3 regions of the Fictibacillus sp. UD genome follow, and region 2 is predicted to be linked to each of the others. Evidence: riboswitches for the same ligand, from Rfam matches in the RefSeq annotation. Region 2 holds a riboswitch; each other region holds the start of a gene.
What was found. A riboswitch is a leader RNA that binds a small molecule or an ion and turns the genes downstream of it on or off. The one in region 2 is predicted to bind cobalamin.
Positions count from the first base shown of each region.

Region 1: it holds a riboswitch for cobalamin, as region 2 does, so the genes downstream of both, P8610_RS03150 (DUF4430 domain-containing protein) here and P8610_RS10310 (acyl-CoA thioesterase) in region 2, are expected to answer to the same signal.
Region 3: it holds a riboswitch for cobalamin, as region 2 does, so the genes downstream of both, P8610_RS01900 (ribonucleoside-diphosphate reductase subunit alpha) here and P8610_RS10310 (acyl-CoA thioesterase) in region 2, are expected to answer to the same signal.

Region 1 is NZ_JARUHH010000001.1:603,377-611,010, forward strand. It holds gene P8610_RS03145 (ATP-binding protein) at 1-1,069, shown strand, start outside; cobalamin riboswitch at 1,180-1,363, shown strand; gene P8610_RS03150 (DUF4430 domain-containing protein) at 1,709-2,110, shown strand; gene P8610_RS03155 (ECF transporter S component) at 2,103-2,633, shown strand; gene P8610_RS03160 (histidinol-phosphatase) at 2,877-3,689, shown strand; gene P8610_RS03165 (hypothetical protein) at 3,847-4,062, shown strand; gene serA (phosphoglycerate dehydrogenase) at 4,005-5,579, opposite strand; gene P8610_RS03175 (ferredoxin) at 5,768-6,016, opposite strand; gene P8610_RS03180 (helix-turn-helix domain-containing protein) at 6,246-7,316, shown strand; gene P8610_RS03185 (RecQ family ATP-dependent DNA helicase) at 7,294-7,634, shown strand, end outside.
Region 2 is NZ_JARUHH010000005.1:99,168-106,801, reverse strand. It holds gene P8610_RS10340 (sodium:solute symporter family protein) at 1-782, shown strand, start outside; gene P8610_RS10335 (hypothetical protein) at 839-1,282, opposite strand; gene P8610_RS10330 (LytTR family DNA-binding domain-containing protein) at 1,295-1,732, opposite strand; gene P8610_RS10325 (ferritin-like domain-containing protein) at 1,949-2,698, shown strand; gene P8610_RS10320 (peroxiredoxin) at 2,711-3,382, shown strand; gene P8610_RS10315 (YbaN family protein) at 3,684-4,049, opposite strand; gene P8610_RS10310 (acyl-CoA thioesterase) at 4,081-4,557, opposite strand; cobalamin riboswitch at 4,739-4,918, opposite strand; gene P8610_RS10305 (MGDG synthase family glycosyltransferase) at 5,046-6,164, shown strand; gene P8610_RS10300 (transporter substrate-binding domain-containing protein) at 6,187-7,131, opposite strand; gene P8610_RS10295 (hypothetical protein) at 7,488-7,634, opposite strand, start outside.
Region 3 is NZ_JARUHH010000001.1:371,772-379,405, reverse strand. It holds gene P8610_RS01905 (ribonucleotide-diphosphate reductase subunit beta) at 1-1,053, opposite strand; gene P8610_RS01900 (ribonucleoside-diphosphate reductase subunit alpha) at 1,043-3,274, opposite strand; cobalamin riboswitch at 3,401-3,606, opposite strand; gene P8610_RS01895 (3-hydroxybutyrate dehydrogenase) at 3,673-4,458, opposite strand; gene P8610_RS01890 (GntP family permease) at 4,488-5,882, opposite strand; gene P8610_RS01885 (sigma-54 interaction domain-containing protein) at 6,198-7,532, opposite strand.

The sequences.
Region 1 (7,634 bases), on a different contig from region 2:
ATTAAAAAATAACATCACAGCGCTGAATCAAGAAAAAGAACAGCTGACAAGTGTGTTAAGTTCTATGGCGGACGGTGTGATTACCTTTGACAGGAAGATGAACATTTTAGTTACAAATCCTCCTGCCGATCGCTTTTTACAAGCGTTTTATTATGAATCAGGGATGAAGACTGAAGTGAACGGAAATGTTCCTGAAGCTGTCAGACAGCTTTTTCAGCAAGTTGTCTCACTTGAGAGTGAGCAGATGACAGAGATTGCGATTCAAGGCCGCTCATGGGTAGTCGTGATGACACCATTATATGATCAATCCCTTATTAGAGGTGCCGTCGCAGTACTACGTGATATGACGGAAGAACGCCGAATGGATAAGTTAAGAGAAGATTTTGTTGCCAATGTTTCTCACGAGTTGAAAACTCCGATTGCTATGCTGCAAGGATATAGTGAAGCGATCGTAGATGATATTGCAGAATCAGAAGAAGAGAAAAAAGAGCTTGCTGGCATCATTTTAGATGAATCAAAACGAATGGGCAGGCTTGTTAACGAGCTGCTCGATCTCGCTAGACTAGAAGCAGGACACATGAAACTTCACTACGCCTCTCTTGCGATTGTGCCTTTTGCAGAAAGAATCGTGCGTAAATTCCAAGGACCTGCCAAAGACAGAGATATTCAGTTAAATCTTTCTATTGACGGTAACCTGGACTCCCATCAAGATCAAATAGAAGTAGATCCAGACAGAATTGAACAAGTGTTAACCAATTTAATTGATAATGCTATTCGCCATACGGCACAAGGTGGATTTGTAAATCTGTCGATTGGTGTGAGCGAACAGAACGTTAAGTTTTATGTGAGCGATAATGGATCTGGGATCAAAGAAGAAGATTTACCGTTTGTATTTGAACGTTTTTATAAAGGGGATAAAGCTAGAACGAGAGGGAAATCCGGTGGTACTGGTCTAGGACTAGCCATAGCAAGAAACATCGTAGAAGCACATGGAGGACAGATCAGCGTTCACAGCAAAAACAATGAAGGTACGACATTTTCCTTTGTTATTCCGCGAACGTTGAAATAAATTAGCAATACACCCCGATTAATCTTGTTTCATAAGGAACAAAAAATGATATAAAAAAAGATTTCACAAATTTCTCCATTACGTTATAATAAGAATTGTGTTTTCAAAAAATTCATAAGTGTTAAACAGGTGCAGTCCAGTATTGGACACGCTTAATAGGGAAAACGGTTAAATGCCGTTGCGGTCCCGCCACTGTAATTGTGAGAATCCTATAGTTTCGCCACTGTTAATACGGGAAGGCGATAGGAGACGATGATCAAGAGCCAGGAGACCTGCCTGTTTGTTACATGACATGACCTACGAGGATAGGGGGGTGTTTAACAGTGCCGGAGAGCCGGCTGCTGTTTTCTGCCTGTATACTATTAATCTCCTTCGTAGACGAAGGGGATTTTTTTAGTTATACGTAAATTCACTAAATTTATGGGTTTTTCCTGAATCTTTATTGAAAAGTTGATTGTAGAGGAAGGTGTGAGACTCCAGCGGGACGAGCGGGACAGGTGAGACTCCTAATCGCGGTTTGCGGCAGGAGGCTCACCGCACGCCCTGCGGAAAGCGAAGCACCTGAAACGGATATCAACTCTTTCAAGAGCAACATGATTTGAGAAAAACCTTAACTCAAGACAAGAAAGAGGTAAAATGATGAAAAAACTACTTTTAGTATTTACAACAATGATCATGATACTGGTTGGCTGTGGAACGACTGAAGTAAAGGAAAACACGGATCAGCCAAAACAAGAGGAAACAAAAAAAGAACAAGTCACGGTTCAGATCACTAAAGATAATGGAAAAGAAAAGGTAACAGAGAAGAAAGTGGATATAACAAAAGGTGCAACAATTATGAACGTGATGCAAGATAACTTTGATATCAAAACTCAATTCGATGGTGCATTTATAAGCAGTATTGAAGGAATTGAGGGAAATGAAAAGGATAAAACATCATGGTTCTTTTCTGTGAATGGTGAGGAAGCAATGAAAGGCGCAAAGGAAATCACTTTAAAGCCGGGAGATTCTTTAGAGTTCGACTTCCATAAATATGAATAATCTCAGTATTAGAAGAATGACGATCATTGCTTTGTTAGCTGCTCTTTTAACTGTAGGGCGAATCTGGTTTGCAATGATACCAAACGTTCAGCCAAACACAACTATATTGATTTTGGCATCATTTGTACTAGGTCCTATTCACGGACTGCTGCTTGCTATCTTGAGTACACTAACCACAAACCTAGTTTTAGGCCACGGCTTATGGTCGTTCGGTCAGATGATTGCTTGGGGTCTTATTGCCGTGATGAGCGGCCTGATAGGTCGATACCGTCACAACATACCGTGGATGATTTTACCTTTATATGCTGGTTTCTGTGGATTTTTATTCGGTTTCATCATGTCGGTTATAATGGGCGGAATTATCATGCAAAAATTTTGGCCATATTATATAGCTGGGCTGCCGTTTGACCTTAATCATGCGATTGGAAATGTGGTATTCTTTGTAGTACTTTATAAACCGCTACTTTACGTAATGGAGCATCAAATTAATAAAGATATGAACAAGAAAGCTGCCTTTGAATAGGGAGCTTTTTTTCTGCAAAAAAATGGTTCAAAATAAGTCTTATTTGAATAGGATGATAAAGTTGATTTAACTTTTCTAAAGGAGGACAAAATGAGAGACTATTTAAACCGTTTTTTTGCAGTGATGTTTTTAATGATGTGCCTTAGCGTATTATTTATTGGAGTTAAATTAGGAGCATAAACTCTTGATTGAAACAGATATTCATGATACATATGGTAAAACGTTTTAAAAAAGGAGATTAATATGCTAACGGATTACCATTCTCATCTGGAAAAAGGCACTTTAACAATCGACTATCTAAAACAATTTGTAGACACAGCAAGAGAAAAAGGGATACAAGAGTTTGGAATTTCAGAACACGCTTATCATTTTTATGAAACAAAGAACATTGTATCAAAACCATGGATGGAAGAAAGACGCTATTACAAGATGGACGATTATGTGAACTTGTTTAAACAAGCTGATCAACTTGGAATGGACGTAAGAATGTCTATAGAGATGGACTATACACCAGGCAGTCATGAGGAAATGGCTGCGTTTATCAAATCTTATCCGTTTGATTATGTGATCGGATCTGTTCACTGGGTAGACGATTTTGGAATAGATTTGGCAGAGTACCGAAAAGAATGGGATCGTCGTGATCTCTATGAAACGTATCGTGCTTATTATGATCAGATCGTTACGCTTGCTGAAAGTAACTTATTTGATATCGTGGGGCATCTTGATCTTGTGAAGATCTTTAACTATGTTCCTGCCGATCAAGACTTCTTATATGAACAGTATGACCGTGTTACAGATGCTTTAAGCCGTTCAAAGACATGTGTAGAGATCTCGTCTGCTGGACTGCGGAAACCGGTTGGGAGGCTGTATCCTGAACCCGAACTCCTTTCACTCTGTTACAAGAAAGGAATTCCGATCGTACTTTCGTCAGACGCTCACGAACCTCATCAGGTTGGAGAAAACTATGAAGCATCCATTACGCTAGCCAAAGAGACGGGATACACGAAACTCATGACGTTTAGAGGCGGAGAGAGGAAAGAAGTAGAATTAGGGTAAGTAAAACTCTTAAAACGTAATCAAAAACTCAAAAAAGCTCTGCTTTAGAATGATTTCAATGCAGAGCTTTTTTCTATTGGCTCTTTTCTAAACACTTTTTTCTAAAAGGTTGTTGCTTTCAAATGTTGTCTTCTAAGATTGTTGATTGGAGTGTAAGATGCGAGACTCCTGCGGGACAGGCGGGCAGGTGAGACACTTAAAAGTGAAACGTACGAATGTGGCTCACCACCTGCCCCGCGGAAAGGGAGCATCTGAAACGGAAATCAACCACTTTCATGAGCAACAAAGTTTACGAAAACAGCCTGTCTTTTATACTTACAAGTCTAACGGTTTACAAACAAGAAGATCTTCAATACTTGCAAGCTCTTTTTGAGTAGATTCCGGCAGTTGGGTGTCAAATGTTAAAACCATCATCGCTTCTCCGCCAGCTGATTTTCTTCCAACGTGCATCGTAGCGATGTTAATATTTCTTTCACCTAAAAATGCCCCAACTTTTCCGATGATTCCTGGAGTGTCTCTGTGTTCAATGTACAAAAGTGAACCTTGAGGAACAAAGTCTACCGTGTAGCCGTTTAGCTGAATAATTCGGCCGCCGAACCCTTTAACGAGTGTTGCAGAAAGCGTAAATATCTTTTTGACGCCAGTTACTTTTACATGAATGATGTTTGGATAACCATGGTCAGCTGTTCCATGTTTTTCTCCAACCACTATACCTTGTTCTTTCGCTGCGACCATACTGTTAACATCGTTAACTGGCCGGTCAAGTCTCGTTTTTAAAAATCCGCAAAGAAAGCTGCGTGTGAGTGAAGTCGTATCAGTTTCTGATAATGATCCTCCGTAGCCTATAGAAATCTCTGAAACAGGTTCTTTGAAAAATTGAGTTGTAAACGAACCAAGAAGGTTGGAAAAATCATAATAAGCGATCAGCTTTTCATAGGTGTCTTTAGATAGTGATGGGAAATTCACAGCATGTTTTAATGGCTGATTTAAGAGATAGGATCTAATTTCATCACTTGCCATGTATGCCACATTTTTCTGTGCCTGTACAGTTGAAGCTGCAATATGCGGAGTTACAATGACATTAGGATGATCAATCAACGAACGGCTTACAGGGGGTTCTTGTTCAAACACATCCAGTGCACAGCCAGAAAGGTGACCGTTATCTAAATAATGGAGAAGTGCTTCTTCGTCAATGATGCCTCCACGTGCGCAGTTTAGAACAAATGCACCTTTTTTTGCATGTTTTAAATTCTCATAATTTAATAGTTTACGGGTATCCTTTGTAAGCGGGGTATGAACGGTCATAATGTCACTTTGTTGAATAAGTGTGTCAAGGTCAACGGAAGTAACAGATAGCTCTTTTTGCTTCTCAGCAGAAAAATAAGGATCAAAAACAAGGACATTCATGGAAAAGCTTTTCGCACGCTTTGCAAGTTCAGAACCAATTCGTCCCATACCAATTATCCCGAGTGTTTTTTGGTATAGTTCTTGACCTGTATACTTCTTACGATTCCATTCGCCTTGTTTAACCGATTGATTAGCCTGGGGAATATTGCGTACTAAAGACATCATCATTGCCCAAGTGTGTTCAGCCGTTGAAATGGTGTTTCCTTCAGGTGCGTTAACGACAAGAACACCCCTTTTAGTAGCAGCATTAATATCGATGTTATCAACACCCACACCAGCACGAGCAACAATCCGAAGTTCAGGCAATTTTTCTAAGACTGCTTCAGTGATCTTCGTTGCACTTCTTACCATGATGCCATGAATGTTTTCAGGTTGCTCGAAATCTTCTAGCTTTCCAAAGATAAGTTCTACGCCTTCAAGCTTTACTAATGGTTCAACTCCATCGCTCGTAATTCCATCACATACTAATATGGTTGCTGTCACAGTTCCACCCCTTGATTTTTGTATAAGTAGTATCAATATTTTGATAATTTAACACATTCTGAAGAAGGGTACAACCACGATTTTTATGATAGCGGTTTCATTATTAGAAAACTAATTGACAATGAGAATCATCCTTAATAAAATAAAGAAAAAACCCTCTGAAAAGAGGGTTTGGTGAAAACTTGGTACTATTCGTATTTTAATGCATCACCATCAAAAGGCTCTTCAGAAACTTTAATGGAGTCTGTAGGACAGCCTTCAAAAGCGTCTTGCATATCTTCTAACAATACATCCGGAATTTCAACGATTCCTTGGTTATCGTCTAGAGTTACAAACGCAATTCCTTCGTCGTCATAATCGTAAATGTCTGGTGCTGCAGCTCCGCATGCTCCACATGCGATACAAGTTTCTTTGTCAACAATCGTATACTTTGGCATAGTGAATACCTCCTAAGGAATTGAAAAAAATACCCGCTTACATATTTAACCATTTTAAATTAAGGGTCTACTAATCATATTGTAATAAGTATCCCTCTACTTTTCAATAGAAAATTAATAACCTCATCATATCTTTTATTCCCATCCTTCCTCAAAATATAACACTTTTACTCTTAAATTTCCTTAAATCTGATAAGATAGATTATATGATATCGTGTGGTGATTTAGTATGGATATTTGTCATGTCGTTTTATTAGATATATTTCATAAAGTGAATGGCAGCCGAAAAGGTTCAGGCATTTATTATATTGTTACAGGAAAGAAAACCTCTCAGTCTTTGTCTGATAGTCAATGGTTTGGGATTGAACACTATTACGCTGCATTAAAAGGTATAACGAATACGGCATATACAGAAACAATAGAGATTCTTTTGAATGAAAAATGGATAGTTTCAAATAGAGACCAAGAATACGTGGTCACAAAAACAGGGGAACAAGTCCTTTTAAAAGAAAAAGAAAGACTTTCATTCTTAAATAATTTGAACGGCTTAAAATATGCATCTATTGAGTCTGCTTGCTGGCATATTCTAACTTTATATGTGCAAGCACTCTCAAACTCTCTATATGACAATGTAGATTACTCCCCAATCGTTAGAGACCACCTGGCCGTTCAAAAAGTTAAAAGTTTATTTCCAAGATCTGAAACAGAAAGAAAAGAAAAAGCTGAATCTTTATATCATGAGATGTCGCGATTGCTCTTGATCCATGCCCCTCTAAGTGCAGATATTTTTGTAAGGAAGCTGTCCGGTTATAATCGTATCGGAAATACCTTTGAACAAGTTGCACGAGAAACAGGCATCAGTGAAAGAGAAGCGATTCTTCGTTTCCGATCTGTACTGCACGCATTTATTCAAAATGCTGCTGAGAAGAAACAGCAATATCCCGTCTTCCATTCTTTATTTTGTTCCTTGTCTGACGTTCCAGCACTTACAAAATCTGCTTCTCATACTTACGAAATGCTGAACAAGGGAAAGACACTTCAAGAGATAATGGAAATGAGGAACATTAAGGCCAGTACAATTGAAGATCACCTTGTGGAGTTCGCTCGCGAGATTTCCGACTTCTCCATTCATCCATATGTTAATGAGGAAGAGATTCAGAGCATAAAGAAGTTTTACAATACAACGAAAGAAAATAAACTCCGGCCGTTTAAAGATGCATTTCCTCATCTTTCGTATTTGCAGATAAGGCTGGTATTGGCAAAAGAAGGTGGAAAACATGCAACTGGAAGCAGCGCTTAAAGAACTATATGGCTTTTCAAAGTTTAGACCTGGACAAAGAGAGATCATATCGGACCTGCTTGAAGGGCACGATGTTTTAGGTATGCTGCCAACAGGGACAGGGAAAACACTAATTTATCAGATGGCAGCTCATCTATTAAAAGGTAGGGCGCTCGTTGTATCCCCACTCGTATCTCTGATGCAAGACCAAGTAGATCAGTTTAAACAGACGGGCTTCAAAAGAACAGTTGCTCTGAACAGTTTCTTAAATTACGGTGAGAAGCAAGTAATCTTAAAACAAATTAAAAACTACCAATTTGTGTTTGTGAGCCCTGAGAT
Region 2 (7,634 bases):
AAGGTATACCTTGGTTCATTACAGCGGCTTTCGTTTCATCACTCGCTCTCTTTATGTGGGCACATGCAGCTACAGGCGTATTTACGGCAAGAAGTGCTGATGCTATTCGAAAAAATGCACTGTTTCTGCCTCTGTATAATATCGTTTTAATCCTTGTTGTTTTCCTTGGTTTCATCGCATTCTTAGTTTTGCCGGACGGTACAGATCCGCGTTTTGCATTGCTGGCACTTATTCAAACGTCATATGGCGGTATCGGTCAAGGCTTAGCGTATTCGACGATTGCTCTTGCATCACTCATTCCATGTTCCATCATGGCAATCGGTGCATCTAACCTTTTTGCGAACAACATTTACCGTGATCTTATCAACCCGAAAGTAAAGGGTGCAAAATTGACGATGATTACACGCGGCATGGTTTTCGTTGTTATTGGACTAGCTTTATTATTTGGTCTTGTGTTTCCGCAGGCTCTTGTATCATTGCAGTTGCTCGGCGTATCCGGTATGGTACAGATCTTCCCTGCAATCGTGATCAGCTTGTTTTGGAGAAATCAATCAAGAGAAGCTACAATCATCGGTTTGATCGTTGGACTAGCCGTTACGTTTACCGTCTATTCAACGGGAACTTCTCTAGGAATCTATGAAGGTTTCTGGGGACTAATGGCTAACTTTGCTGCTGTTGCAGTATTGAACCCGCTGTTTGTAAAAAAAGCGAAGTCATCAACAAACGCTGTTAAGAATTATCTTTTTGATGAGAAAGCGGAAAAAGTGGATAAAGTTGCGTAAAGACGCACGAGCAAGAGGATGGCCCTTTGCGGTCATCCTCTTTCTTATTTTCAGCGTTACTTACCTTGATTTTCTTCTCTAAAGCTAAGTATCTTTTGATTAAATTTCATACCAAGTACTTTAAAGTAAATTGAAAACCCAAAGATCGCGCCAAGATAGATGACATGATACAGAATCAGCATGTTATAGAAAGTCGCTGATCCTACGCTAAACCAATGAAACATTTGTGACATGCCAAATAAAACAAAGCCAAGCAATATATATTGAATAAATACTTTAGTAGCACCAGACAGCTTGATTGCACTTTTCTCATTCCAAAACAAATACTGAAACACCGTGACAAGAATGCTTAAGAAAAAGATTTGCACGACAAGTTCAAAAGGAATTTCCCTCACTCCCATTATGAAACCAAAAATCACATATATAATGATCCCTGCTGAGAAGAACAAACTCATCATCATTTTAAAATCGACCATAAACTCCATTGCTTTTTTCCACATACTCAGCGCCTCCTAAAATCCTAATTTTTCTTTCAGCTTAGGTACATATTGTCTGGATACGATCATATTCTCTCCATTTTCAAGCATCACTTCTACCTTGCCCCCGAATCGAGGTGTAATGGTTTTGACTTTATCCAGGTTTATGATAGTCGATTTAGTAGCCCTAAAAAGATGACCATCACCGAACATTTCTTCTACATGATAAAGTCTCATCGAAACTTCATATACGCGCTCTTTCGTATAAGCAAAATTTTTCTTATCTACAGATTCAAAGTAATAGATATCATCTGGTGAAAGCAAATAGGTTTTTTCATTTATGGAACCCATTATTTTGCGTTCAAACGATCTAAGTGACGTTAAAATTTTGATTACTTCTTCGTTCATCTCTTTACATTTCAAGACAATTTCAAGCTCTTGTGCATCGTCATTTTCTATGATGGTAATCTTCATCCTCCACCCTCCCCCGCTAATTTTTACCTTGTGGATTCAGTATATGTCAGCGAATTCCGCCAGTAAATCTCTTCCGAACTAAGCTGCGTTTTCTTATTACTAAGTTGCATGAATCGATTTTCAAGGCTGTTTCCGCAAATGAAAACAATCGAACAAACAACAAATGTTGGGCATTTGCATAGACTATGGCGACTTTATTTTTTGGAGGGTATACACATGAGCTATATGAATCCAGAACAGCAGCAACAGCAAGGCACTAGTCAGCAGCAGGCTCTGCAACTATCTCTTCAGCTTATTAAAGAGGCTGTTGCAGGAGAAAGAGAAGATCAGCTGTTTTATGAGTATTTAATTTCACAAGCACCGACAAATGAAGAGAAATTAATTATTGCATCTATACGTGATGATGAGAAAAGACATAACAAGCTTTTCAAAATGATTTATAAAGATATCACAGGTCAAGAAGTGCCACCTGCCAATGGTGAAGAGTTTCAAAAACCTAAATCGTATAAAGATGGACTTGTTAGAGCACTTTTTGGAGAACTTCGAGCTGTGGAAAAGTACCGTGTCATTAGGCAAGGACTTCCTAATCAATACTATCGAGACATTCTGTTCAACATTATTACAGACGAAATTAAGCACAGTGCTAAGTACAACTACTTATATACCTTTAACAGTCAGCCAAGTTCATCCCGTCTTCCTCAAACAGTTAGCGCACCAGAGACTCAAACTCAGAGTGTCGCAGATCAATGGGTGACCTATATTGATCCTCTTGTAAAAAGAGCTTTAAAAGAAACGGAAGAAGGGATTAACCTTACTCACTTATATCAGGAGTTTATTTTATCTGGTGTCCTGGTTGGTCAAGGGTTCACACCAGAGCAAGCCATCGAGCAAGTTGAAGAGTGGGAGAAAACAGGAGAGTCTCAGCTGCTAAAAAAGAGCAAGATGATGGGAAACCAACAAAGATAAGGAGGGAGCGAAATGGATTCTGCACAAGCATTTACAAAGCCTTTTATTGGAGATCAATTTCCGGAGACGACAGTTCATACCACCCTTGGGGAACTTGTCCTCCCAACAAGCTATCAAGGTCATTGGTTTGTCCTCTTTAGCCATCCTGGTGACTTTACCCCTGTATGTACAACAGAGTTTGTTGCCTTCCAAAAACTTATGCCTGAATTTAATAAGCTCAACACATACTTAATCGGTTTATCTGTAGAGCAGGTGTACTCTCACCTTAAGTGGATCGAGTGGATTCAGCAAAATTTAAAAGTTGAGATCACCTTTCCTATTATCGCGGACAGTCTAGGCAAATTGGCGATGAGACTTGGGATGATTCATCCTACGATGGGCACAAGAACGGTTCGAAGTGTTTATATCGTGGACCCCACAGGAAAAATTAGAATGATTCTTACGTATCCCGAGAATGTCGGGCGTAACATTAATGAGATATTGCGAGCGGTTAAAGCTTTGCAAACTGCTGATGCCAATAAGGCTGCAACACCTGCAAACTGGCCAAAAAATGAACTTATCGGAGACCGCTTAATTGTACCACCGGCTAGTACCGTTCAAGAAGCCAAAAAGCGTGCCGATCAAGCGCAATCTGGAGAAATTCAGTGTTACGATTGGTGGCTATGTTCAAAACCATTATCTTAAGGTTGAAATCATAACCGATAAAGGTGGAATTAAGCCGCCTTCATCGGTTATGTTTATTATCGTGGATATATTTCATTTAACGTGGAATTATTGAAATTAACGTGGATATATTCCTTTTAATGTGGAATTATTGAAATTAACGTGGATATATTTTTGGCTGTCCACCTATCACAAACAACCTTTTAAAACATCCTTTCCAAAAACACACATACTACATCTTTCAACACCTGCCACCGCCCTCTGCACAAAAAAAGAGCCTGCCTCAGAAAATGGTTCACTTCTTGGGTCAGACTCATTAACTTTAGGCCGTTTTAATTTTAAAAATGAAATAATAGTACTTATACAATACAATAAGAACCAAAATAACTCTTATCATGGTACTCTCAGCCATTATAAAGGCAATCGCAATCATGGAGTCTGCGAACAGGTTAATCATAATCTTTTTTCTGAGCGTCAAAGAGCGTTCCTTGATAAACTCCTCGAGGTGCTGTTTATATATAGTGGTGCCTTTAAACCACACTTCAAATTTCTTAGACCCCTTTACAAAGAAATACGATGCCAGAAGCAGAAATGGCGTTGTTGGAATCAATGGCAATACAATCCCTACCATTCCTAAACTAAGGAAAAAGAATCCCAATATCACAAATATAATATTCTTCACTTTCATTGGAATTCTCCCTCTCTTCAGGCGTTTCTTGTTAGGCGTTTGCGTTTTTATACAACAGACGCCGCTCCTTTCTTAATGGAGCACTGACAAAAAAAGCAGCCTCTTCTTCTGTTTCTGGTATCACGCTTGGTACGGGCGATGGCTTTCCATCTTGATTGATTGCTACCATTGTTAAGATAGACGTTGTGTTTAACGTTCTGTTTCCCGTCTCTAAATTCTGGCACTCTACTTTTACGTAGACTTCCATTGAAGTTCTTCCCGTTGAGATCACAACTCCCTCTAAAATGAGGATGTCGCCGACTTTAGCTGACGATAAAAAGTTTACATTATCAATGGATGCTGTTACAACCACTTTCTTGCTATGCTTCATTGCTGTTATGGCTGCAATTTCATCAATGTATGATAAAACGGTACCGCCAAAGATCGTTCCCATGTGATTGGTATCAGGGGGTAAAACCAACTTTGTTTGAATTGTTCGTGAAACGTTTGCTGACAACTGCTGTTCCATACCATACCTCTTTTCTGGAGTTTGAACACTCCTAGTTTAGTAGAGGGAGTTGGTTTAAAAACAGATTAGACGCAAATAAAAATCCATCACAAAGGATGGATTAACACGCAGCATAATAAACAGACCACAAAACAAATCTATTAAAATACCCTACGTCTTATCTTCCCAACTCCCGAAGAAGATCAACGACATAATCACGGCAGGTCTCCTGACTCGTGCCTTATGCCTACTCTAAGCCCTTCCCATCGTTAAACAGTGGATTTGCTTATTTCGTCAGCACTTACAGTTGCGGGAACAGCTCTGGATTCTCACCAGATTCCCTATTAAGTCTGCAACAGACACCATGATTACTGGATCTTATTGAATTATGAATCTCCCTTATTGTATCATTAATCATTTTTACTTTTTACAAAACATTCTTATCTCCTTCATATTGCGTTTAAAAACCCCTGTTATTCTTATTTCAAAAGAATGGGGAGGTTTTCTGATTGATACGTCCAACTGCATTAATTCTAACCGCAAACTATGGAAGCGGGCATGTTCAGGTCGCAAATGTTCTCTCCGAAGAGCTTAAGAGTAAAGGGTACGAACCTATCATTTCAGATTTATTCGGAGAGGCTCATCCAATCATGGCTCAGATTACACAGTCTCTTTTTATCAAAAGCTTCTCTCATGGCTCTTCTTTTTATAAATGGTTCTATTATGGAACGAACAAGCTGAACGCAACGACGATTACCCAGTTTTCCCGTTACTTAGGCCGCAAGCGTTTCATTGAACTGATCGAGAAACATCATCCTCGTTTCGTCATAACTACTTTCCCGCTTCATGCTGCTCCTTTTTTACTAAAAAAATCACGTTATAACATTCCGATCTATACCGTAATTACGGATTATTTCGCTCATCCTTTTTGGATTAATCCTTCTATCGACCATTATTTTGTGGCGTCTGATTCGGTTAAACAGGGTTTAATGAAACATCATGTGGATGAAAATAAAATTACTGTAAGCGGCATTCCAATTCGGTCAGGTTTCTACCAATTTATAAATAAAGAAGTGATCTTAAATAAATATGAAGTCTCTCACAGCAGCCATGTAGTTACCATTCTTGCTGGCGCACAGGGTGTCCTTAAGAATGTAAAGCAATTGGCTGAGCGTTTGCTTCAGGATCCTTCCCTAACAATCATAGTGATTTGCGGTAAGAATAATGATTTATATGAAAAACTCTTGCCAACCGCAGTTCAATATCCCGAAACTTTCCGATTGTTTGGATATGTAGAAAAGCTTCATGAAATCTTAAAACTGTCCCATTGTTTGATTACAAAACCAGGTGGTATCACCATAACAGAAGCTGCAGCCCTTAACCTGCCCCTTATCTTATATAAGCCAGTGCCAGGCCAGGAAAGTGAAAATGCAAAACATTTCCAATCACATGGAGCTGCACTAATTGCAGAATCAACAGATGAGATTGCTCATTGCGTAAAAAGGTTGGTACATAACAAACAACTGCTAGCGGACATGAAATCTGCTCTAAAGTGTATTCACCAGCCATATTCTTCTCAAAAAATTGTTCATCACGCTTTACAAGGCTATCAAAAACTCAAAGCATAGTAGCTTTGAGTTTTTGATCTCACTATTCTTGTTGACCATATATCCACTCAGATTTTAAACGGTCAAATTCTCCCTGAAGCTCCATCTCATCCATCCATAAGTTAACCCAGTTTTGGAAAACTGCATCGTTTTGGTGCATTAAATAACCTTTTTGACTTTTAGTGAAGGTATTATCAGTAAGAGCAGCATAAAGTCTCGAATCTTTCCCCGCATAATAAATAGCTTCTACACTATCTGTAATCATGACGTCTACTTCACCTCTAGCGACCATTGGCGGAATATCGAGATTATTATTTATGACAACTACTTTAGCTTGTTTAATGTGAGCATCAACAAACTTCTGATTTGTTCCTCCTGGATTCACACCAATCGTTACATCTGGACGATCAATATCTTCTAAACTTTTAAAACGTTCCTGATCTTCTTTTCGAATTAATGGAGCTTTACCATCATTCAAATACGGTTGAGTAAAGTGTGCATCTTTTTGTCGTTCTGTATTCCGGCTAATCCCGCCAACAGCAATGTCAAATTTGTTATCCAATAAATCACTCATTAGTGTTGGCCATGACGTTCTAACAAATTTAATATCTACACCAAGTTCTTTTGCCATTAACTTAGCTGCTTCGATGTCATACCCTTCATACTGTTTTGTTTCCTCGTTGTAGTATGTAAAAGGTTTATAATCTCCTGTCGTACCTACCCTGATTATTCCTTTTTTTCGAATGTAATCAAGCCTAGATTGCATATAGAATTTGTTTAATTTTACACCTTTTTTATAACCAGATGCTTCAGCAGCCTGTTCGACAGAAACATAATTCTTACCATTCATTTCAACGGTTGATAAATTTTTACCGTTCCAGTTAATCGTTCCTTCCTTATGTGCTCCAGCAAGATTAAAATTCAACCCTGCAACCACGAGGATTCCTAACAAGCAGAAAAATGCGATTTTAATCCAATTTCCTCTCATATAACACCCTCCTATAAAATGTTATTCATTAGTATAGGTGGCTTGTATGTAAGATTCAATGATTTATTCTGAATATTCTTAAAATAAGTCTTTAGTTTTACGCATAATTGCTTATGTTTTACGCCAACTAGTTCACGTTATGCTTAGGTATATTCTCTAACTCAATTTAGCCCCTGTTACGCTCAAGAATGCCCTCGTTTCACGCACATCACTATATATTAGCCTCACTGATTTTTATTTCAGCCATATATACATCCTCAAAATGAAAGCTGACTTCAAAGGTCATTTTATGCCTTTTAAGCCAGCTTTTTTAATAAAACTTATAAGAAACAATATACTTTCGAAATTCAGTAAAATTAATCTTCCTTAGCACCATCTTCTGCAATCGCTCTTAGATCGGCATAGAAAAAGTCATCGTTGCACAAAGGTGAATGTTCGTTTTCAGTTTTGTATTTATCAACAATTTCTTTCAGTTCACCAACATCCCCTTTTGCATTTATGAT
Region 3 (7,634 bases), on a different contig from region 2:
TTATAGTTCATCAAACCCATTTTCATCAGATACCTTAGTGTATTGTCTCGATTTCTGCTCAAAAAAATCACTTTTTCCAGCATTCACATCAGAATATGCTTTGATCCAAGGAAGAGGGTTTTTATTATGCTGTGGATATATCTTTTCAAACCCGAGCTCATTTAGACGTTTATTTGCCATAAACTTAATATACGCTTCTAAATCAGAAGCATGGATGCCATCGAACGAATTTCCTATAATATAATTACTCCACTTAATTTCCAGCTCAGCAGCTTTTTTGAAAGTACTCTTAGCAAACATCTCAAGTTCTTCGTCTTTCAAGTGCGGATATTCAGCTAAGACTGCTTTAAATACTTGGCAGAATAAATAAACGTGCAGCTGTTCATCTCTATTAATATAGTTAATCATCGTTGAAGTAGAGACCATCTTTTGATTTCTAGCTAAATTATAGAAAAAACTGAATCCCGAATAAAAATTTAATCCTTCTAGAATCACATCGTAAATAATAGACTTTAAAAATGTTTCAGGGCTGGGGTGATGAAGAAACTCCTCATAGCCTTGCACAATAAAATCGTTGCGTTCTCTTAGAACAGCGTCTGTCTTCCAATACTCAAAGATTTCATCTTGCTTCGCCTTAGGAACCAACGAAGACAATACGTATGAATACGACTGATTATGAATGACTTCTTGAAAAGATAGGGTCGCCATGAGTGCAGCTAGACTCGAATCTGTTAAATAGGCTGCTACTCTGCTTGAATAATCGGTTTGTACACTATCTAAAAAAGCTAACAATCCAATAATTTTATTAAAGGTATCTTGCTCTTTTTCAGATAGATTTACATATTGTTTGCTGTCGCTAGACATATTGATCTCAAAAGGCGTCCAAAAATTAGATAACATATTTTTATACAGCGGATATGCCCATTTGTATCTTACGTCGTCCCAGTTCAGTATATTAGAGCTTCTACCATTGATAATACCCGTAGAAGCGTTAGGCGCTTCCACATCATAGATTTTTCTCTTCTGCAGATGTTCGGCAGCTTTAACTTTCACAGCTTTCACATCCTTCCAGCTCAATTGATGTAGATCTCGTATAATAGGTAGTCTTCAACCCTTTTTGGAAGCTCAACATATGCAGATCAAGCAGCTCTTTCGCTTTTATATTGTGATTAACATAAAGGTTAAACGAAATGGATTGATCCACATGTCTTTGTCTTACAGCATTCTGCTTGATACTCCAAGTTTGATCAATAAGAAAAGCAGATTTATAGAACCACGTTGTCTCAATACTCAGATCGGGTGCTGTTACTGGAATCTTATAATTCTTTTTTTCTTCTGAATAAAACTTTTTAAAGATCGGATCAACACTAGGCGTTGAATTTGCAATAATTGACGTAGAAGAATTTGGGGCAACAGCAATAAGATATCCATTTCTTAAGCCGTGCACTCTTACTCTTTCTTTTAAGCACTCCCACTCTTCAGAAGAATACCCTCGCTTTAAAAAATAGTCTCCATTGGCCCAGTCTGACCCATCAAATGCGGGATACTTTCCTTTTTCTTTTGCGAGCTCACAACTAGCACTTATTACATAGTAATTGATTATTTCATAAAGTTTGTCTGCATAAGATACCGCTTCATCACTTTCCCATTTGATCCCCTCTTTTGCAAGAAGATGATGCCATCCGAATGTCCCTACCCCTATTGCTCTGTATTTTTGATTAGTAAGCATTGCTTGAGGTACATCAATACGGTTAAGATTGATCACATTATCGAGCATTCTGATCTGAATATCAATTACTCTTTTTAACACATTATCTTGAATTACCTTAGCGAGAGAAAGCGACGATAAGTTACATACCACAAAATCTCCTGGTGTTTTTCTGATAAGAATTTCTCCATCTTCAGTCTCTTCAGAAGAAACGACGGTTGCGGACATGTTTTGCATAATCTCTGTACACAGGTTAGAAGCATAGATCATTCCTAGATGAGTATTGGGATTTAAACGGTTGACCGTATCGCGATAAAACATAAAAGGAGTTCCCGTCTCTAGCTGAGATTTCATGATACGTTTCATGATTTCAATTGCCGGTACACATTTTTTAGAAAGTCTATCGTCTTCAAGACACTCCGTATATTTTTCTCTGAAGCTTCCCATGCCCTTTGTTTCGTCAAAGAAATCCTCCAATGAGTATCCCTTTACCTTTCTTATTTCATGGGGATCAAACAGATGCCACTCTCCCCGTTTCTCAACTTGTTCCATGAATAGATCCGGAAGACATACTCCTGTAAACAGGTCATGTGTTCTCATTCGCTCATCACCATTATTTAACTTTGCATCTAAAAATTCTAAAATATCTTTATGCCATATATCTAGGTAAACGGCAATCGCTCCTTGCCTTTGTCCTAGTTGATCAACAGAAACTGCAGTATTGTTTAACTGCTTCATCCATGGAATAACACCTGATGAATTCCCTTTAAATCCTTTAATATCTGAGCCTCTCGCACGAATCTTACCAAGATAGATTCCTAGTCCTCCACCGCCTTTAGAGACGGTTGCTGCATCGGTATTCGAATCGAAAATCCCTCTAAGACTGTCGTCGATCGTATCAATAAAGCATGAGCTAAGCTGGCCAAAACTTTTACCTGCATTAGCTAGGGTCGGGGTTGCAACCGTCATATATAAATTAGAAAGTGCCCAATAAGCTTCTTTCACTTGTTGAAGCCTATTCGTTTTATCCTCGTCTCTCATTAAATACAAAGCAATCAGCATCCACCGTTCTTGAGGCAGTTCATAAATCTCATTATCAAACCCTTTTGCCAAATATCGGTCAGCCAGCGTTTTCAACCCTATGTATGTAAAAAGCTTATCTTTAGCTGGATCTATCATTTTTTCAGCTTCTTCAATTTCTTGCTCATTATAACAGGTTAGGATCGTAGAATCGTAGATATTCAAGCCCACTAATTTTTGAATTAATCCACACAGATTTGAATAGGGGGGATTCTCTAATTCTCCTCTGTTACGTCTTACTTCTTCATATAGCTGCCTCAAATAAATCTGTGCCGCTACAAACGTCCAATCAGGTTCTTCTGCAGTTAAACCATTTAATGCTTCCATCACTAATTGTCTGAATAGAGATGCAGAATCGTTTGTTTCAGTTTCACTTTCTAGTTTTTCAGCTCTTTCTAAAAATGCCTTCGCTTCTATTCCTGGGAAATTCTCGACACATTCTCTTAACCACTCCCCGAGTAAAGAGTTTGCAGCTGTCATTTTCATTGTTCAAACACTCCTTAAATCATAATAAAAACCCCCTTCCATCAGGAAGAGGGTGAAAGAAACGTGTGATTGCTGCAAGAATACCTTTATACAGTCACTGTTCTTTCTCCCAATCCCCGAGGAAAAGAAAATAGGAGTATTTCAGGCAGGTCTACTGGCTTTTGCTTCTTCCTACTTTGGGCCTTCCCATACAGCAGCCATAATACTTATAGCTAATCTGTACAGTGGCTATTCCATTTCGTCCACAATTACAGTTGCGGGGACAGCTTCGGTTTTACACCGAATTCCCTTTTAAGCCGGAAACTTCCGGCACCTAAATTCTCCATATATAGGTTTGTATTATTTACTCTGACACTAAATATAGTAAATGTCAATTAAATCTATAAAATTATTCTTTTTTATTGAGCCACATATCCGCCATCAATCACAATAGCCTGCCCTGTAACACCTTTTGCATTTTCACTAGAAAGAAACAGGGTATAATCGGCAATTTCTTGAACATCAAGCAAGCGTTTTTGAGGAACAAGCGGATAGATCACTTCTTCCAAAACTTTTTCGAGTTCAACGTTTCTAGTTTTTGCAAGATCCTCAAGCTGCCCTCTTACAAGGGGTGTATCAACATAACCAGGGCAAACAGCATTAACAGTTATGCCATGTGGTGCACCTTCTAAAGCTGCTACTTTAGTTAATCCGATTACTCCATGCTTTGCACTATTATAAGCGGATTTTCCAGCAAAACCGACTAATCCATTTATTGATGCCATGTTGATAATCCGTCCGAACCCTTGTTTTTTCATGATCGGAAACACATGTTTTGTAGCAATAAAAGGAGCAGTAAGCATTACAGAAATCAACTGCTGAAACTTTTCAGTAGGGAACTCTTCTAGTGGTGATACGTATTGTAATCCAGCGTTGTTGATCAGGATATCAATCCGATTATAATGTTGAAGAGCTTGATCCAATGCGTTTGTTATGTCTTCCTCTTTTGTAACATTGCACCCTAGCCCGATGGCATCATGGCCATTACGTACCAAAACTTCAGCTGACTCTTTTGCCTTCTCATCATTAAGGTCACTGATTACGACCTTTGCACCTTGTTCAGCAAACGCTTTAGCTAATTGCAGCCCGATCCCGCTTGCAGCTCCAGTAATAAAAACAACTTTTTTTTCTACGAAGGATCTCATGAATGACTACTCCTTTTCTTTCATAATTCTTATACGATACCAAGACCATAGTAAAGTCCAATAATGACAAATACAGCTACTGTTTTAATAATTGTCATTGCGAAAATATCAATATAAGCCTGTTTATGAGTTAATCCTGTAACAGCTAACAGTGTAATTACGGCTCCATTGTGAGGAAGAGTATCCATCCCGCCGCTCGCCATAGAAGCAACACGGTGAAGGACTTCTGGATCAATGCCTAATTTATTCGCTTGTGCGATATACGTTTCACTCATTGTTGCGAGCGCTATACTCATACCGCCTGAGGCTGATCCTGTAATCCCAGCTAAAGTTGTAGTCGTCACTGCTTCATTTATTAACGGATCTTTAATTGTATTTGACATGGCTGTATTCACTGCCGTAAAACCTGGAAGTGCTGCAATTACTCCCCCAAACCCATACTCTGATGCTGTATTTAGAGTGGCAAGCAAAGCACCGCCAATCGATAAGTTGATACCTTTATTAAAGTTGTTTTTAATTCTTTTAAATGAGAACAGAAGTACCGTAACGATACCAATAATCAATGCACCTTCAACTGCCCAAACTGCAGCAAGTGTCGGAATCTGGATCGCGGGTACATTCTTCATACCAATGGCAGAAAAGTCAAAAGTTGTTCCGTAATACTTAGGAATAAGAACCGTGAACCATTTGTTGAAGACTCCTACCAAAATGAGTGGAAGGATCGCAATAAATGCGTTCGGAAGGTTTTCAGACTCTAGTTTTTCAGGCTCGTTGCTGTGCCCCGTCCCATAGCCTTCTCCCTTTGCTGCCGCTTGTCTTCGTCTCCATTCCAAGTAAACCATACCAATAATAAAGACAAACATTCCCCCAATAAAGCCAAGCCACGGCGCTGCCCATGTTGTCGTTCCAAAGAATGACGTTGGGATGATATTCTGAATCTGAGGACTGCCTGGAAAAGCATCCATCGTAAAGGTAAAAGCACCTAACGCGATGGTTCCAGGTATAAGTCTTTTTGGAATATTTGCCAGTCTAAAGAGTTCTGCTGCGAACGGATAAAGAGCAAAGGCAACTACGAATAATGATACGCCTCCGTAAGTTAGAATGGCTCCAACGAGCACAATAGCAAGCATCGCTCTGGATGGTCCGATCAATTTGATAACAAACTGCGTAATGGATTTTGCAAACCCTGACATCTCAATAACCTTTCCGAATATTGCTCCTAATAAGAAGACTGGAAAGTATAGCTTAATGAATCCAACCATCTTCTCCATAAAAACCCCAGAGAAAAACGGAAGTACATGTCCTGGTTCTGTTAGCAGCACAGCAAAAAGTGCTGCAATCGGTGCAAATAAGATAACACTAAATCCTCTATACGCTACAAACATTAAGAAAAATAATGCCAATAAAATAATAATAATGTCCATTTCTATTCCCCCATTTCTTACGTTCTCGTATCCTTTGAAGCGCTTTCATTTTACTGTGGCATCAGCACCTTTCCTTATAAACTACACCCCGTAATGTAATGCAAGTTCCATGCCAACATGAAAATTCCTTTATTCAGGTCACAGTAAAGCATTTTTTCCGAAAAAGCGGAACATTAAGCTAATAAAGTTTCTTGCAAAAATAAATATTGCTGTAAAGAATGTTTCCAAAGCTACTAATCTATTCATTTTATTAACATTATGAATAATTCCGGAAAAACGGAAAGTGATTCCGTTTTTCCGGAAGATGAGTGCGAATTAACGAATATTGTACTTTTTGATTTTATCGTACAAATTTGTCTTCCCTATACCTAGTTGTTGAGCGACACTCTTAATATCACCATTCATCTTCTCTAGATAATAAGAGATAACGTTCCTTTCTGTTTCTTGCACATGTTCTTTAAGTGTCATTACTGTTTTATGTACACCTAATTTTTCTTTTAGAAAATCCGGAAAAGAATCAATCGTCAATCGATCACTCAGTGTAAGCTGAATAGCTGCTTCTACGAAATTTTTAAGTTCTCTAGCATTTCCAGGCCATTCATATTCTAGAAAAGCTTCTTTTACATCATCATCAATACTGAGGATTCTTTTACCTGTCACTTTGCAATTCATCACTATAAAATTTTCTGCCAAAGGCCAAATATCTTCTTTTCGTTCACGAAGAGGAGGTACCTTAATCTGTAGCACATTAATACGATAGAATAGATCTTCCCGAAATTTGTTTTCCATAATTAGCTTTTCAAGAGGACGGTTTGTGGCTGCGATCACTCTAACATTTACCTTCTGAGTATGTACAGCACCAACAGGCTCTACCTCTTTCTCTTGAAGTACACGAAGCAGCTTGATCTGCATACTTTGAGGGAGATCCCCAATTTCATCTAAAAATAATGTTCCCCCATCTGCAAGCTGAAACTTTCCTAATTTCCCGCCTTTTTTTGCTCCCGTAAAAGCGCCTTCTGAATAACCGAATAATTCCGACTCAAATAAATGCTCAGGTACCGCGCCACAATTGAGCTTTATGAACGGTTTTGCACTTCTTTCGCTTAACTGATGAATGCTATGAGCCAGTAATTCCTTACCCGTTCCGCTTTCACCCCGAATCAATACAGATAAATCACCACTAGCAATGTTTTTTACATGTTTTTTTATTTTTTCAACTTCAGCAGATGTTCCAGCAAAATCATTTAATGTATAAGATGCTCCATTGATTTCTTCCCACTCATTTTTATAAAAATTCAGCTCATGAAGCAAAGCTTTAATATGAGAGTTCATCTTTTTCCATTGTTCAGTGTCTCTAAAGATCACTGTTCCGACTGCGCCTATTACTTTCCCCTCATTAAAGATGGGAATTCTATTAGCAATCATGTAGTTGCCTCGAATGAATTGCAGATCAGCAATTTCTACCTTACCCTGTAAAACCGCTTTGTCCATTCTTGTATTTTCAATAACATTTGTTACATGTTTGCCAATAACTTCTTGAGGATCCTCACCTAAGAACTTACAATATGTCTTATTCATATAGCGGACGATGCCTTCATGATCAACGACTACAATCCATTCGTAAGCGCTATCAATAATCGTCTCTAAAATGTTTTTTTAAATAACGGATCTTGAACTAACAAATATATCCACCCTATTTCTGTAAAAAACTAATACTCTTTAATGGTATTGTAACGTTTCCTACAATAAAAG